4 regions of the Bacillus sp. BC05(2025) genome follow, and region 4 is predicted to be linked to each of the others. Evidence: riboswitches for the same ligand, from Rfam matches in the RefSeq annotation. Region 4 holds a riboswitch; each other region holds the start of a gene.
The links. Region 4 has a riboswitch for thiamine pyrophosphate ahead of tenA (thiaminase II). Riboswitches for the same ligand answer to the same signal wherever they lie in the genome.
Positions count from the first base shown of each region.

Region 1: another riboswitch for thiamine pyrophosphate. It lies ahead of tenA (thiaminase II); the one in region 4 lies ahead of tenA (thiaminase II).
Region 2: another riboswitch for thiamine pyrophosphate. It lies ahead of thiT (energy-coupled thiamine transporter ThiT); the one in region 4 lies ahead of tenA (thiaminase II).
Region 3: another riboswitch for thiamine pyrophosphate. It lies ahead of thiM (hydroxyethylthiazole kinase); the one in region 4 lies ahead of tenA (thiaminase II).

Region 1 covers NZ_JBWYRA010000001.1:128,817-132,016, forward strand. Annotated here, with positions in the region: gene pdxR (MocR-like pyridoxine biosynthesis transcription factor PdxR) at 1-88, shown strand, start outside; gene ddlB (D-alanine--D-alanine ligase) at 211-1,125, shown strand; TPP riboswitch at 1,200-1,305, shown strand; gene tenA (thiaminase II) at 1,429-2,118, shown strand; gene ACZ76X_RS00665 (heterocycloanthracin/sonorensin family bacteriocin) at 2,515-2,814, shown strand.
Region 2 covers NZ_JBWYRA010000010.1:108,304-111,503, forward strand. Annotated here, with positions in the region: gene feoB (ferrous iron transport protein B) at 1-998, opposite strand, end outside; gene ACZ76X_RS23985 (FeoA family protein) at 995-1,222, opposite strand; TPP riboswitch at 1,417-1,518, shown strand; gene thiT (energy-coupled thiamine transporter ThiT) at 1,605-2,273, shown strand; gene ACZ76X_RS23995 (sensor histidine kinase) at 2,482-3,200, opposite strand, start outside.
Region 3 covers NZ_JBWYRA010000009.1:100,921-104,120, reverse strand. Annotated here, with positions in the region: gene topB (DNA topoisomerase III) at 1-1,456, opposite strand, end outside; TPP riboswitch at 1,725-1,834, shown strand; gene thiM (hydroxyethylthiazole kinase) at 1,907-2,713, shown strand; gene thiE (thiamine phosphate synthase) at 2,730-3,200, shown strand, end outside.
Region 4 covers NZ_JBWYRA010000002.1:906,748-909,947, forward strand. Annotated here, with positions in the region: gene ACZ76X_RS10570 (ABC transporter ATP-binding protein) at 1-637, opposite strand, end outside; gene tenA (thiaminase II) at 606-1,301, opposite strand; TPP riboswitch at 1,384-1,487, opposite strand; TPP riboswitch at 1,548-1,660, opposite strand; gene ACZ76X_RS10580 (SH3 domain-containing protein) at 1,930-3,090, shown strand; gene ACZ76X_RS10585 (hypothetical protein) at 3,096-3,200, shown strand, end outside.

The DNA of each region.
Region 1 (3,200 bases), on a different contig from region 4:
AGCGAACACGTTTCGATTAGGATTTTCACGTTTGAAAGAAGAAGAAATAGTTCGGGGAATCAAAATAATCGGTGATACAATAAAGTGAAGCTTTAATCAGTGGGGGGGTGTTCATCCCACACCTAACTGCATTGCTTCCGCTGAATTTTGAGGTGGGGGTCTTACTGCCTGTTAATGCGGGATAAAAAAATGAAATTTGGAGTTGAGGAAATGAGAATTGGCGTTATTATGGGGGGAGTATCCTCTGAAAAACAAGTATCAATTATGACTGGAAATGAAATGATTGCAAATTTAGATGAAAATAAATATGAAATCGTACCGATTACGTTAAATGAAAAAATGGATTTAATCGAAAAAGCGAAAGACATTGATTTTGCATTACTCGCATTACACGGAAAATACGGAGAAGATGGAACTGTTCAAGGGACACTTGAAAGTTTAGGTATTCCTTATAGCGGAAGCAATATGTTATCTAGCGGTATATGTATGGACAAAAATATTTCGAAAAAGATTTTACGTTATGAAGGTATAGAAACACCTGATTGGATTGAACTTACAAAAATGGAGGATCTAAATGTTGATGAACTAAATCAGTTAGGATTTCCGTTAGTGGTAAAACCAAACTCTGGTGGCTCAAGTGTCGGGGTAAAGATTGTCTATAATAAAGACGAATTAATTTCAATTCTGGAAACTGTATTTGAATGGGATTCGGAGGTAGTAATAGAGAAATATATAAAAGGTGACGAGATTACATGTTCCATTTTTGATGGAAAACAATTACCTATCATTTCAATTCGACATGCGGCTGAGTTCTTTGATTACAATGCGAAATATGATGCTGCTAGTACAATTGAAGAAGTTATCGAACTTCCAGCTGAACTGAAGGAACGTGTAAACAAAGCTTCACTGGCTTGCTATAAAGCATTAAAGTGCAGCGTTTATGCAAGGGTGGATATGATGGTGAAGGATGGTATTCCATATGTAATGGAGATTAATACATTACCAGGGATGACGCAAGCGAGTTTACTACCAAAAAGTGCAGCTGCAGCGGGAATTGAATATAGTAAACTATTAGATATGATTATTGAAACTTCATTAAGAGTAAGAAAAGAAGAAGGCTTTTAAGTAGCGGTATCATAAATGATTTTTGACAGTTACATGAAGTATGTTATGATGAATACAATACGAAAATTAAATATTTTATCCACTAGGGGGGCCTATTATAGGCTGAGATCAAATTGGAATTTGAGACTCTTAGTACCTGATCTGGTTAATGCCAGCGTAGGGAAGTGGGAAAGACATTGCTATTTTATGAATAAAAACTGTCACTTTCACTTTCTTTACGCCTGTAAAGAAAGTTTTTTTGTTTTACAGATATAATAATGGTGGGTAAATACTTAAATTTCATACATAATTGGAGGGATTTAAATGACTTTTTCACAATCATTACGTAAAGAAGTAGACTCAATTTGGGAAGCTAGTTTTCATCATCCTTTTGTAAAAAAACTTGGTGAAGGAACGTTAGATTTAGCTAGTTTTCGCTATTATGTGCTTCAAGATTCGTATTATTTGAGTCACTTTGCTAGAGTACAAACTTTAGGAGCTGCAAAAGCATTGGAATTAGAAACGACAGCTCGTATGGCACACCATGCTCAAAATACATATGAAGCGGAATTATCCTTACATGAGAATTTTGCGAAGAAACTAGGGATCACACAAGAAGAAAAAGATAATTTTATTCCTGCTCCAACTGCATACGCATATACTTCACATATGTATCGTGCTGCGTATGAAGGACATTTAGGTGATATCATTGCAGCAATTTTACCTTGCTATTGGTTGTATTATGAAATTGGTGAGCGTTTAAAAGAGTGTCAGCCAGAAGAGCCAATTTATAACGAATGGATTTCTGCTTACGGATCTGATTGGTTCCGTACATTAGTTGAAGAGCAAATTACACGGTTAGATACTATCGCTGAAAAAGTAACAGAGGCAGACCGAAATCGAATGAAACAACATTTTATTATAAGTAGTCAATATGAATATTCATTTTGGGAAATGGCCTATACATTAGAAAAGTGGCCGGTAAGTATAGAAGAGAAAAACGTAATAGGATAAAGACAAGAGGTATTGCAAAAGGCGCATCAATCTAAGTGCGTCTTTTTTCAATTTATCCCGCGTTAACGGACAGTAAAACTCCCACCTCAAAATTCAGTTGGAGCAAAGAAGTTAGGTGGGAGTCGGGCTGTCCGTTAACGTCCGATTGGTGAGGGCTGATAATCAGTGGGGGGTGAACAAAACCCCCACTGATTAAAGTTTCACTTTATAAAAATGAGCCCGTGGAAAAATAACCGAAAAATAGGTACATGAACAAGATACATCATCTAGTGATAGGTCATATTTTGTAGGTGTACGTATTGAACTTAGTTTATAGCGCTATTTCTACTAAGATTTAACAAACAGAAATATAGGAAAGCGTCAAAAGGTTATAGTTAATAAAAGGAGGTCATGAAAATGAATCAATTCCAACAAGAACTACAAGCGTTAAGCCTTAATGATTACCAGTCTGGAAATGTTGTGTATTGGGACCAGCAAAACCAATATCCATATTACTATATTGAAGATGGTGCTCGTCGCTGTGGCGGCTGTGGTGGATGTGGCGGTCGTTGCGGCGGATTTCGTTGTGGTGGATTCCGTTGTTTTGGTTGCTTCGGTTGTTTTGGTTGTTTTAGTTGTGGAGGTTGTGGCAGCTGTGGTAGTTGCTCTAATTGTTTTAATGGTACTTCTGATGCTATTGTAATATATGAATATTGACTACGAATATTCATATAAAATATTAGCTTTATACATGTACATGTCGACAAAGAATATAGCGCCATCGCTAGTGGATATATTCAATCATTCAAGTAAAAGAGTAACTCTTACCTTACTCTTTGTTCATATAATATAGGCTTGTTAGCGGAAATCCAAGACTCTTTATATTGAGAAATCAAGAAAAATCATTTTAAAGAGTCTTATCTTTTTTTCATACATTAAAGAGAAGCTAGCAAAAGCTAACTACTCGACCCTAGGGTATGAAGGGAATAAGAAACTGTATTTTGTGTTATAGACAGAATGTTTTGTTTTATTGAAGGGATAGATATTCATATTTTTTAAAATTAACGATACTATCCATGTAATATACGAAATATTTAAATTTT
Region 2 (3,200 bases), on a different contig from region 4:
GCTTGAATAAAATCAGAAGCTCCGACACTTGTAAGTCCAGCTGTCACCCAATCCGTAAGCTGCCCACCAAAAAACTCATCTAACATATCTGACAATGGTGTCCCAATCCACGTAAACGTAACCTGAAAAATAAAAAACATAACTGCTAAAAAGATTGGAAGTCCTAAAATTTTATGTGTAATTAATCTATCAATTTTTTCTGAAAAAGGAATTTTTCCTTCTTTCTCATGCTTCATAACATTTGTTTTTAACTTTTCAATATACGCTTCACGAGTTTTATAAATATGCTCTTCCAACGTACAATCAAGTTTTTCTTCTAAGCGAGATCGAATGGCTACAAGTTCCTTATAAATTGGTAATGCTTTCATTTCTTTTTCTACTACTTCGTTATTGCTTAAAAATTGAAGAGCTAACCATCTTGGATGCTTGTAATTCGCTTTCTCTAAAAGAGCTATTACCTCTCCAATTCCTTCATCCATCTGTACACCATATGAAATAATGAATGGCTTTTTCTCATTTTTGTCATTTTCTTTAAGAGTCGCAAGTAATTCTTCACAGCCTTTTCCGCTTCTTGCAACGACAGGAATGACTGTTACACCTAATAACTCTGATAATCGTTTTACATCAATTACAATGCCTCGTTGCTTTGCCACATCGACCATATTTAATCCGATCGAAACCGGCTTTCCAAACTCAAGTAATTGCAACGTTAAATGCATATTTCGTTCAAACTGCGAGGAATCTACAATATTTAACATATGCTGAAATTCTTCTGTTAATAGAAAGTTTGTTACAACACCTTCATCACGCGAAACGGGATTTAAATCATAAACACCTGGTAAATCAATCAATGTTCCTTGCTTATCTTTTAATTTACCAACCTTCTTTTCTACTGTTACACCGCTCCAGTTCCCTACATATTCATAAGAACCAGTAAGTGCATTAAATAATGATGTCTTTCCTGTATTCGGATTCCCTAGCAAAGCTACCTTATTCACGCTAATTCCACCTTTATCATTTTCGCGTCACAATGACGAATACTAATTAACTGTCCACGACACTCCAATGTACAAGGACCTTTGAACATCGCTTTCTGCTTCAGGCGAAGTTCGCTTCCTTCAGCAAGACCGAAAGCAGCTAGTCTACGCTTTAATAGCTGATCTAAAGACTGAATACTTTTTACTAATACTTTCTCTCCAATTTTAATATCTACTAAGCTCATAACCTTCCCCCTCAGAAGAGAATGATAATTATTTTCAAAAAAATTATACCACACCCAATTTCTCTTGTACTATACCCTTTTGCTTCATATTTATTAACATTTCGCTACAATTCTATTTCAATTATTGTCATACTGTATTCGTTTGCCATTCTCATCCATTTCGCTTACAATAAACAATAGCAAATAAAGAATCTCGTTATCACTGGGGGAGCCATGCCGCTGAGAGGGAACACTTCGTTCCGACCCTTCGAACCTGTTAGTTAATGCTAACGCAGGGATTGTGCAAACGTCCGAAATACATACCTCTTTTTATTTACGTATTTCGTATCCTCCTATGATATCTATTCTTTTTTTGTACAACTTGGATTTAGGGGGAGACAACATGCGTAACACCAATTTACAAGCGATGATCGAATCTGCTATTCTTGCAGCCTTCGCCTTGGTCATCGATATTTTACCATTATCAATTAAACTTCCAACAGGCGGTTCCATTTCATTTGCTATGATTCCTATTTTTATTATTGCATACCGCTGGGGCTTTAAATCAGCTTTCTTAGGTGGTTTAGTTTGGGGACTATTACAAATTGTCGTGGGAGATGCTTACATTTTAACACCTGTTCAAGCATTCATTGAGTACTTCATTGCCTTTGCTTTTATCGGATTTGCTGGCTTATTCTATCGTCCAATTCAAAAAGCACTTTTAACGTCTAATGAAAATAACTTAGAACAATCAAGTTTAGGTAGCCGCAAAGAAAAACCTTCATCAAAACAAAACAAAGGTAAGAAAGTCCTTGCGTATATTATCCTCGCTACATTTATCGGTAGCTTTGCTCGCTACTTCTGTCACTTTATCGCCGGTATTATTTTCTGGGGACAATATGCACCAAAAGGTCAATCAGCAGTTCTATATTCATTAATTGTAAACGGCAGTACAATGCTCGGTTCTTTTATTTTATGTACCGTTTTACTTATATTTTTATTTCTTACTTCACCCCGCTTATTCAAAAGCATCAATGCTTATCAACTGAATTCGAACAAAAAGGGCGCTTAATGAGCGCTCTTTTTTTCATATCGTAATATCAATTAAAAATACAATAAATGCACAAAAGAAAATAAATACCATTATACTTAGCCAATTGCTATGCACGGTTGATCGACTCCTTACATAACCTCATTTTCTAACCAGATTATATCGCTTAAAAATAAAGATTAGGTAAAGATAATATGAAAATAAATTAAAAAAGCGTAGCATATATCATCTACACTTTTTTCGTTAAGTAAAAGTAAAATAATACACCGTCTTCTGTATTCTTTACTCCATATTCAGCTTCGTGTAATTCTAAAATATTTTTAGAAATAGCTAGCCCAAGCCCCGTCCCACCTTGCGAACGCTTGCGAGCTGCATCCACGCGATAAAAACGATTCCAAATTTTATCTAATTGCTCTTCTTCAATGTGAGTACCTTTATTTTCAATACACACTTTTATACGATCCTTCTCATCTATTGTAGAAATAATAATATCTTCTTTATTTGGTGTGTAACGTATCGCATTCGTAATGAAGTTCACGATGACTTGTTCAATTCGACTTTGATTTGCAACTACTTCAAATGAACATATATTTTTATGCACATGAAGTTCTTTTTTCTCTATTTCCACAGAAAGATGTTCACATATATCTTCAATTACAGCATCAATATAAAATGCTCCCTTTTTCATTTTATATGTACCTGACTCAAATTTAGCTAACTCAAGCATATCCAAAATTAACGTATCCATTTTATCTACTTCTCGTTCCATTGCTTGAAAATAGTACTCTTTTTTATGCTCAGCTACCCCATCTTTTAAAATAGAAATACAGCTTTTCATAATACTCAGCGGTGTTTTTAATTCATGTGAAACACCAGAAATGAATTCTTTCCGCGTATTTTCTAACTTTCTTTCTTTTTCAATATCTTGTTCTAGCTGTCCAATATGCG
Region 3 (3,200 bases), on a different contig from region 4:
GTAAAGTTGCCTCGTTAAAACGTGCAGGTGCTTTCGTTTGGCCTGATGTTTGCATAATTAACTTTACAGTTAATGTGTCGCCTTTTTCAATGCGAGGTAGAAGTTGCTCTTTTACGTCATCTGTTACATCATCATCTTCAAAGCGATTTTCGTATACTTCCTTCCAGCCGGCATGTAAAATTGTTTTTCCGCGTGCAATGAACGTTTCATTGCCAACTTTTGTGCGTAACGTTAGTTGTTCGTATTCGAATGCTGGGAATAAAACGGCTAAGAAACGTTTGACAACTAAATCATAAATTTTACGTTCTTTATCTGTGAAGGCAGAGAAATTAACGTATCCTTCTGTCGGAATAATTGCGTGATGATCGCTTACTTTACTATCATCAACAAATGATTTATTAGCCTTGATAGGCTTTTGTAATACTTTATGTGCTAAAGGACGGTACTCTCCAACTCCGCACGCCTTTAGACGTTCTGGAAGTGTTCCAACAATATCAGATGAAATATAGCGTGAATCTGTACGAGGGTATGTTAGCACTTTATGTTGCTCATACAATTTCTGCATAATGTTTAATGTTTCTTTCGCAGAGTAACCGAACTTTTTATTTGCATCACGTTGTAATTCAGTTAAATCGTAAAGACCAGGAGAGAATGACTTCTTCTGTTTTTTATCAATTTCCACAACAGTAGCATTATGCTTATCTAAAACTTTTACAATATCATCAATTTTTTCTTTATTAAAACTACGGCTATTGCCGTTTGCATCTTGCCAAGTTAATTTTAACTTATCAGTTGTTTGCGCTTCGATACCGTAGTAAGTTTGAGCTTTGAAGTTCTTTATTTCATCTTCACGATTAGCGATCATAGCGACAGTAGGTGTTTGCACACGGCCGCAATTCAGCTGGGCATTAAAGCGAGTCGTTAAAGCGCGAGTCGCGTTAAGACCGATATACCAGTCAGCTTCTGAACGTGCAACTGCTGAAGCGTATAAATTGTCATATGCTTTACCTGGTTTTAAATTTGCAAAACCATCTTTAATTGCTTTATCAGTAACGGATGAAATCCATAGACGTTTAATTGGTTTGTTAATTCGAACCTTATCAATAATCCAACGAGCGACTAATTCTCCTTCACGCCCAGCGTCTGTTGCTACAATAATTTCATTTACATCTTTTCTAAGTAGCTGACTTTTTACAGCATTAAATTGTTTCCCAGTTTGTTTAATAACCGTTAATTTCAAACGCTCAGGTAGCATAGGTAAATCTTCTAAATTCCACTTTTTATATTTCACATCATAGCTTTCTGGATCTGCTAATGTAACAAGATGACCTAAAGCCCAAGTTACAATATATTTACTACCTTCAAGGTAACCATTTCCTTTTTTATCGCACTTCAGTACGCGAGCAATATCACGTGCAACGGAAGGCTTTTCAGCGATTACAACGCTTTTTGACATATTTAAAACATCCTTTCAAATTTCCATACGTTAACTATAGCATACATCTTCTTGAGATTCAGTTTCGCTCCAGATTTGAACGTTTTTTAATGGGATAACATCTGTTTGAAAGTGAATGATGGTGACAGAACATAATATGCACCATGATGAGACTGTGAGAAATAGATAGTTATTATGCGTATTGTTTTATTTGTTGCTTCTATATTGAATAGAAAAGTAAAGAACTTGTTATTTTACTAGAATAAGAGTAGACTTTGAAGTAGAAGAATACTAAACACATGGGAGTTTGTGGATGCAAACTGAGAGTATGACTAATCCGTCATTGACCATTTGAACCTGTTGGATAATGCCAGCGTAGGGAGAGTGTAAAAACACATGTTCAGGCACTTTGCGTACGCGCAAAGTGTCTTTTTGTGTATCTCCCATCACTATAGTTAGGAGATGAGAAGGATGAATATGAAAGAAATTAGTAAAGTAGTGGATTTGGTGAGAGAGTCTAATCCGCTCGTTCATAATATTACAAATGTTGTTGTCACAAATTTTACAGCTAACGGTTTGTTAGCGTTAGGAGCATCGCCTGTAATGGCATATGCAAAAGAAGAAGTAGCAGAAATGGCTAGCATTGCTGGGGCGCTTGTTTTGAACATGGGTACACTTCGTCCTGACGAGGTAGAAGCGATGTTACTTGCTGGTAAATCAGCAAATGTGAACAATGTACCAGTACTGTTTGATCCAGTTGGTGCAGGAGCAACATCGTATCGAACAGAAGTTGCGAGACATATTCCGGCTGAAATCGAGTTAGCAATTATTCGCGGAAATGCAGCTGAAATAGCGAACGTTATTAATGAGAGATGGGAAATTAAAGGAGTAGACGCTGGTGCTGGGAATGGCAATGTCGTAAGTATTGCAAAACAGGCAGCAGATGAACTAAATACAGTTGCGGTAATTACTGGAAAAGAAGATGTTGTTACAGATGGAGAGCGAACAATCCTTATTCAAAATGGTCACCCTATTTTAACGAAAGTTACGGGAACTGGTTGTTTACTAACTTCTGTAATAGGAGCATTTGTAGCGGTAGAAAAGGATTATGTAAAGGCGGCAGTAGCAGCATTAACATTTTATGGTGTAGCTGCGGAACTGGCAGCTGCCAAGACGGTGGAAAAAGGACCTGGTAGTTTCCAAATTGAATTTTTAAATCAGTTAGCGAATACTACTTCAGGTGATATAGAGAAGTATGGGAAGATTGAGGTTATATAATAAGGAGGGAAAATAAATGTCGCGTATTTCAAAGGCAGAAATGTCTAGGTTGTTATCAGTATATTTTATTATGGGAAGTAACAATTGTACGAAGGATCCACTGCAAGTATTGAGAGATGCACTTGAAGGCGGTATAACAATTTTTCAATTTCGTGAAAAGGGCGCAGGCGCTTTAACGGGAGAGAAACACATTTGTTTCGCAAAAGAACTACAAGCAATTTGTAAGGAGTACGGTGTACCGTTTATCGTAAATGATGATGTGGAGCTAGCTCTTGAGTTAGATGCAGATGGCGTACATGTTGGACAAGATGATGAAGGGATTACTTCTGTTCGTGAAAAAATGGGGGATAAAATTGTTGGTGTATCTACACATACAATTGAAGAAGCACGCTGGGCGATTGAAAACGGAGCTGATTATTTAGGTGTCGGCCCTATTTTCCCAACGAATACGAAAAAAGATACGAAAGCTGTGCAAGGAACGAAAGGT
Region 4 (3,200 bases):
CGGTTAAAGTAGTTATCGGTCGCTGCTCAACTACTAAAATTCGATTAGAAAGAAACAATGCTTCTTCCACATCATGAGTGATAAACAAAATTGTTTTTTCCCACTCTTTCCATTGTTCAAACAACCATTCTTGCAAAGATGCCTTCGTTAAAGCATCCAACGAGCTAAACGGTTCATCTAACAGCAATATCTCCCCGCCTGTTAATAAAGTTCGAATAAAGGATACACGTTGTCTCATACCACCAGATAAATCTTTCGGATATTTTGTCTCGTACCCTTGTAAGCCAAATTTATGTAGCAGTTCCTTCGCTTTTATTTGTGCTTCTTTCTTCTGTACACCTTGGCACTCTAACGGCAGGGCAGCATTCTCAATAATCGTTCTCCACGGCAGGAGCATATCTTTTTGGGGCATATACCCTACAGGATGGCTCTTTGTTTCTGTCAGCTCTATCTGTCCCGTACTTGCTTCTTCTAAACCTGTAATAAGGCGAAATAAAGTACTTTTCCCGCATCCACTCGGTCCGATAATACTTACAAACTCTTTATCTTGTATAGAAGCATTTAATTCCTTGATGATTGGTTTCTCATCATAATGAAAAGAAACATTATGAAACTGTAGTATGTTCTTGCTCCTCAAATCCCCACATCTCCTTACGGTAGGACATATCCCAGAATAAATATTCAAATCGACTGGAATATAGGAAAATCTCCTCTAATCGATCTAGCTCTTTTTCAGACTTTCCAACTGCCATTTCATTTAATAAATCGATTAACCAAACACAAAGGTTGCCATATTCTTCAGAACTATAGCCTTGAATCCACTCACCAAAAAACTCATGATCTCTTGCTCCAGGAATATCATTTAAACGCTTTCCAATTTCCCAGTAGCTCCACATACATGGCAGAAGTGCTGCTATTAATTCCGCAAGTGTGCCATTTTGAGATACAGACATCATGTAATTTGTATAAGCTAAATTTTTAGCAGATGGTTTTGCAGACTCTATCTCCTCTATAGAAATCCCAAGTCTTTTTGCATATTGTTTATGAATTGTCATTTCTCCATTTAATATCCCATCAATTTGTTCAGCAAATTTCCCCATTACTTGTGGATTCGTTGCCTTTACAACACCGATGGCATATAGCTTTGCATAATCTAACAAATATAAATAATCTTGAATAATGTAATACTGAAACTTATCTTTTTCTAACGTGCCATCCCCCATACCTACAACAAATGGATGATTATGACTCATCTCCCAAACTGGTTGTACAGTTTCTAATAATCTATCGCAAAATTTCATTTCCCTATCCCCTTCCGGTATATGTATATAAATAAAAAACCACTTCTAAATAAGAAGTGGTTACAACAAATAAAATTATAATTTATTCGTTGTTCCACTTCCCTTCGCTAGTATTACCTAGATCAGGTGTGATAAGGGTTAAGGATTATTCCTCTCTCAGCACAACAAGCACCCCTAGTGGTTTAAATATGAAATTTTTAAACAAAAAAGCCCCGTTTCTATACGCAAAGAAACGGGGACTTATTATTAGTGTCCGAAGTGCTTCCCTACGCTAGCATAATCTAGATCAGGTAATAAAAAGGATCAAAGACTTAAGGTCTTACTCTCAGCTGGCAACACCAGCTCTCCTAGCAAACTATAAAATTATCACTGTCAGTATAACACCGTAATAAGACATCATCAACTGTTTTAATTTTCTCAATTGTCAACAAAATAACGAAGCCATATAATACTTATATTCTATCTTAGAAATTATTATCCTAATGAATTGGATAAAAAGGAATCATTATCCTCAAAAAATTTATTTTTATATTGATTTCATATTACATTTATGTGAATAAACCCACTATATTATATCTTTATACTATAATAAAATTACAACTATACAACTAGAGGAGGTCTCTATTATATGAATATGAAAGCTACTGCTTTAACAGCAACTACTGTCGCAATTGCTTCTTTACTTCCTTCTATGGGAGAAACAAATGTACAAACAGCCAACGCTGAACAATTATCTAATGGGAAAACTGGATATGTAAAAGTTGATCAAGTAGCCTTACATACAAAAGATAACGCAAATAGCTCATCAATTGATACAATTCGCTTTAATACGAAAGTGAACATACTTGGAACAACTAATGGTTGGTATAAAGTATCTGTTAATAATAAAGTAGGTTACGTACAAAAAGATTCTATTCTACTAAAAAACAAACTTCAATCTAATAATCAATATATCGTTAATGCCAATGCATTAAACGTTCGTTCTGAACCTAATTTAGAATCTTCAATTTTAGATGTATTACCAAATGGGAAATTCGTTACCATTGAAGAAGAACAAGGCGAGTGGTATAAAATTTTACATAATGGCAAAACAGGTTATGTACAAAAAGCATTCGTTTCTAATGGTTCACAGGCTTTAGTGAAAGGCATCACAGTTCAAAATAATACGAAATACACAGTTGCAACACCTAAACTTAATGTACGTAGCAACGCTAGTACAAGTAGTGCACTACTTGGTTCATTACAAAATGGTACACAATTACAAGTAGTGGAAACTGTAGGAACTTGGTATAAAATTCGTTTTGGCACAGGATACGGATATGTCGCAAAACATTATGTGGTGCAAAACCAAACGCAATCACAAGCTCAAACAGCTCAACCTACTTCCATTCCAGCAGTTTTCAAATTCCCTACACAAGGAAAAATTAGCTCAACCTTTGATATGCGCTGGGAACAAATGCATTATGGTATAGATATCGCAGCTCCAGGTAATGTCTCTATCCAAGCGGCGGCGGCAGGTAAAGTTGTGAAATCATATTATTCAGCTAGCTATGGCAATGTTGTGTTCATCGCCCATCAAATAAATGGGAAATTATATACAACAGTCTATGCTCACATGAAAGATCGCACTGTACAAGCTGGTGATCAAGTACAAGCTGGACAATTAGTAGGTCATATGGGAAACACAGGTCATTCATACGGGCAACATCTTCATTTTGAATTACACAATGGAGAATGGAATTTTGAAAAAACAAATGCAGTAAACCCACTGCCATATTTAGTTAGGTAAATTGTATGCCACGCAATATCAATATACCTCTCTTAATTGAATACTTAGCCTTTTTAGGTTTAATCTGTTGTTTAATCATTTACAATACAAATACTGTATTTTTATCTATT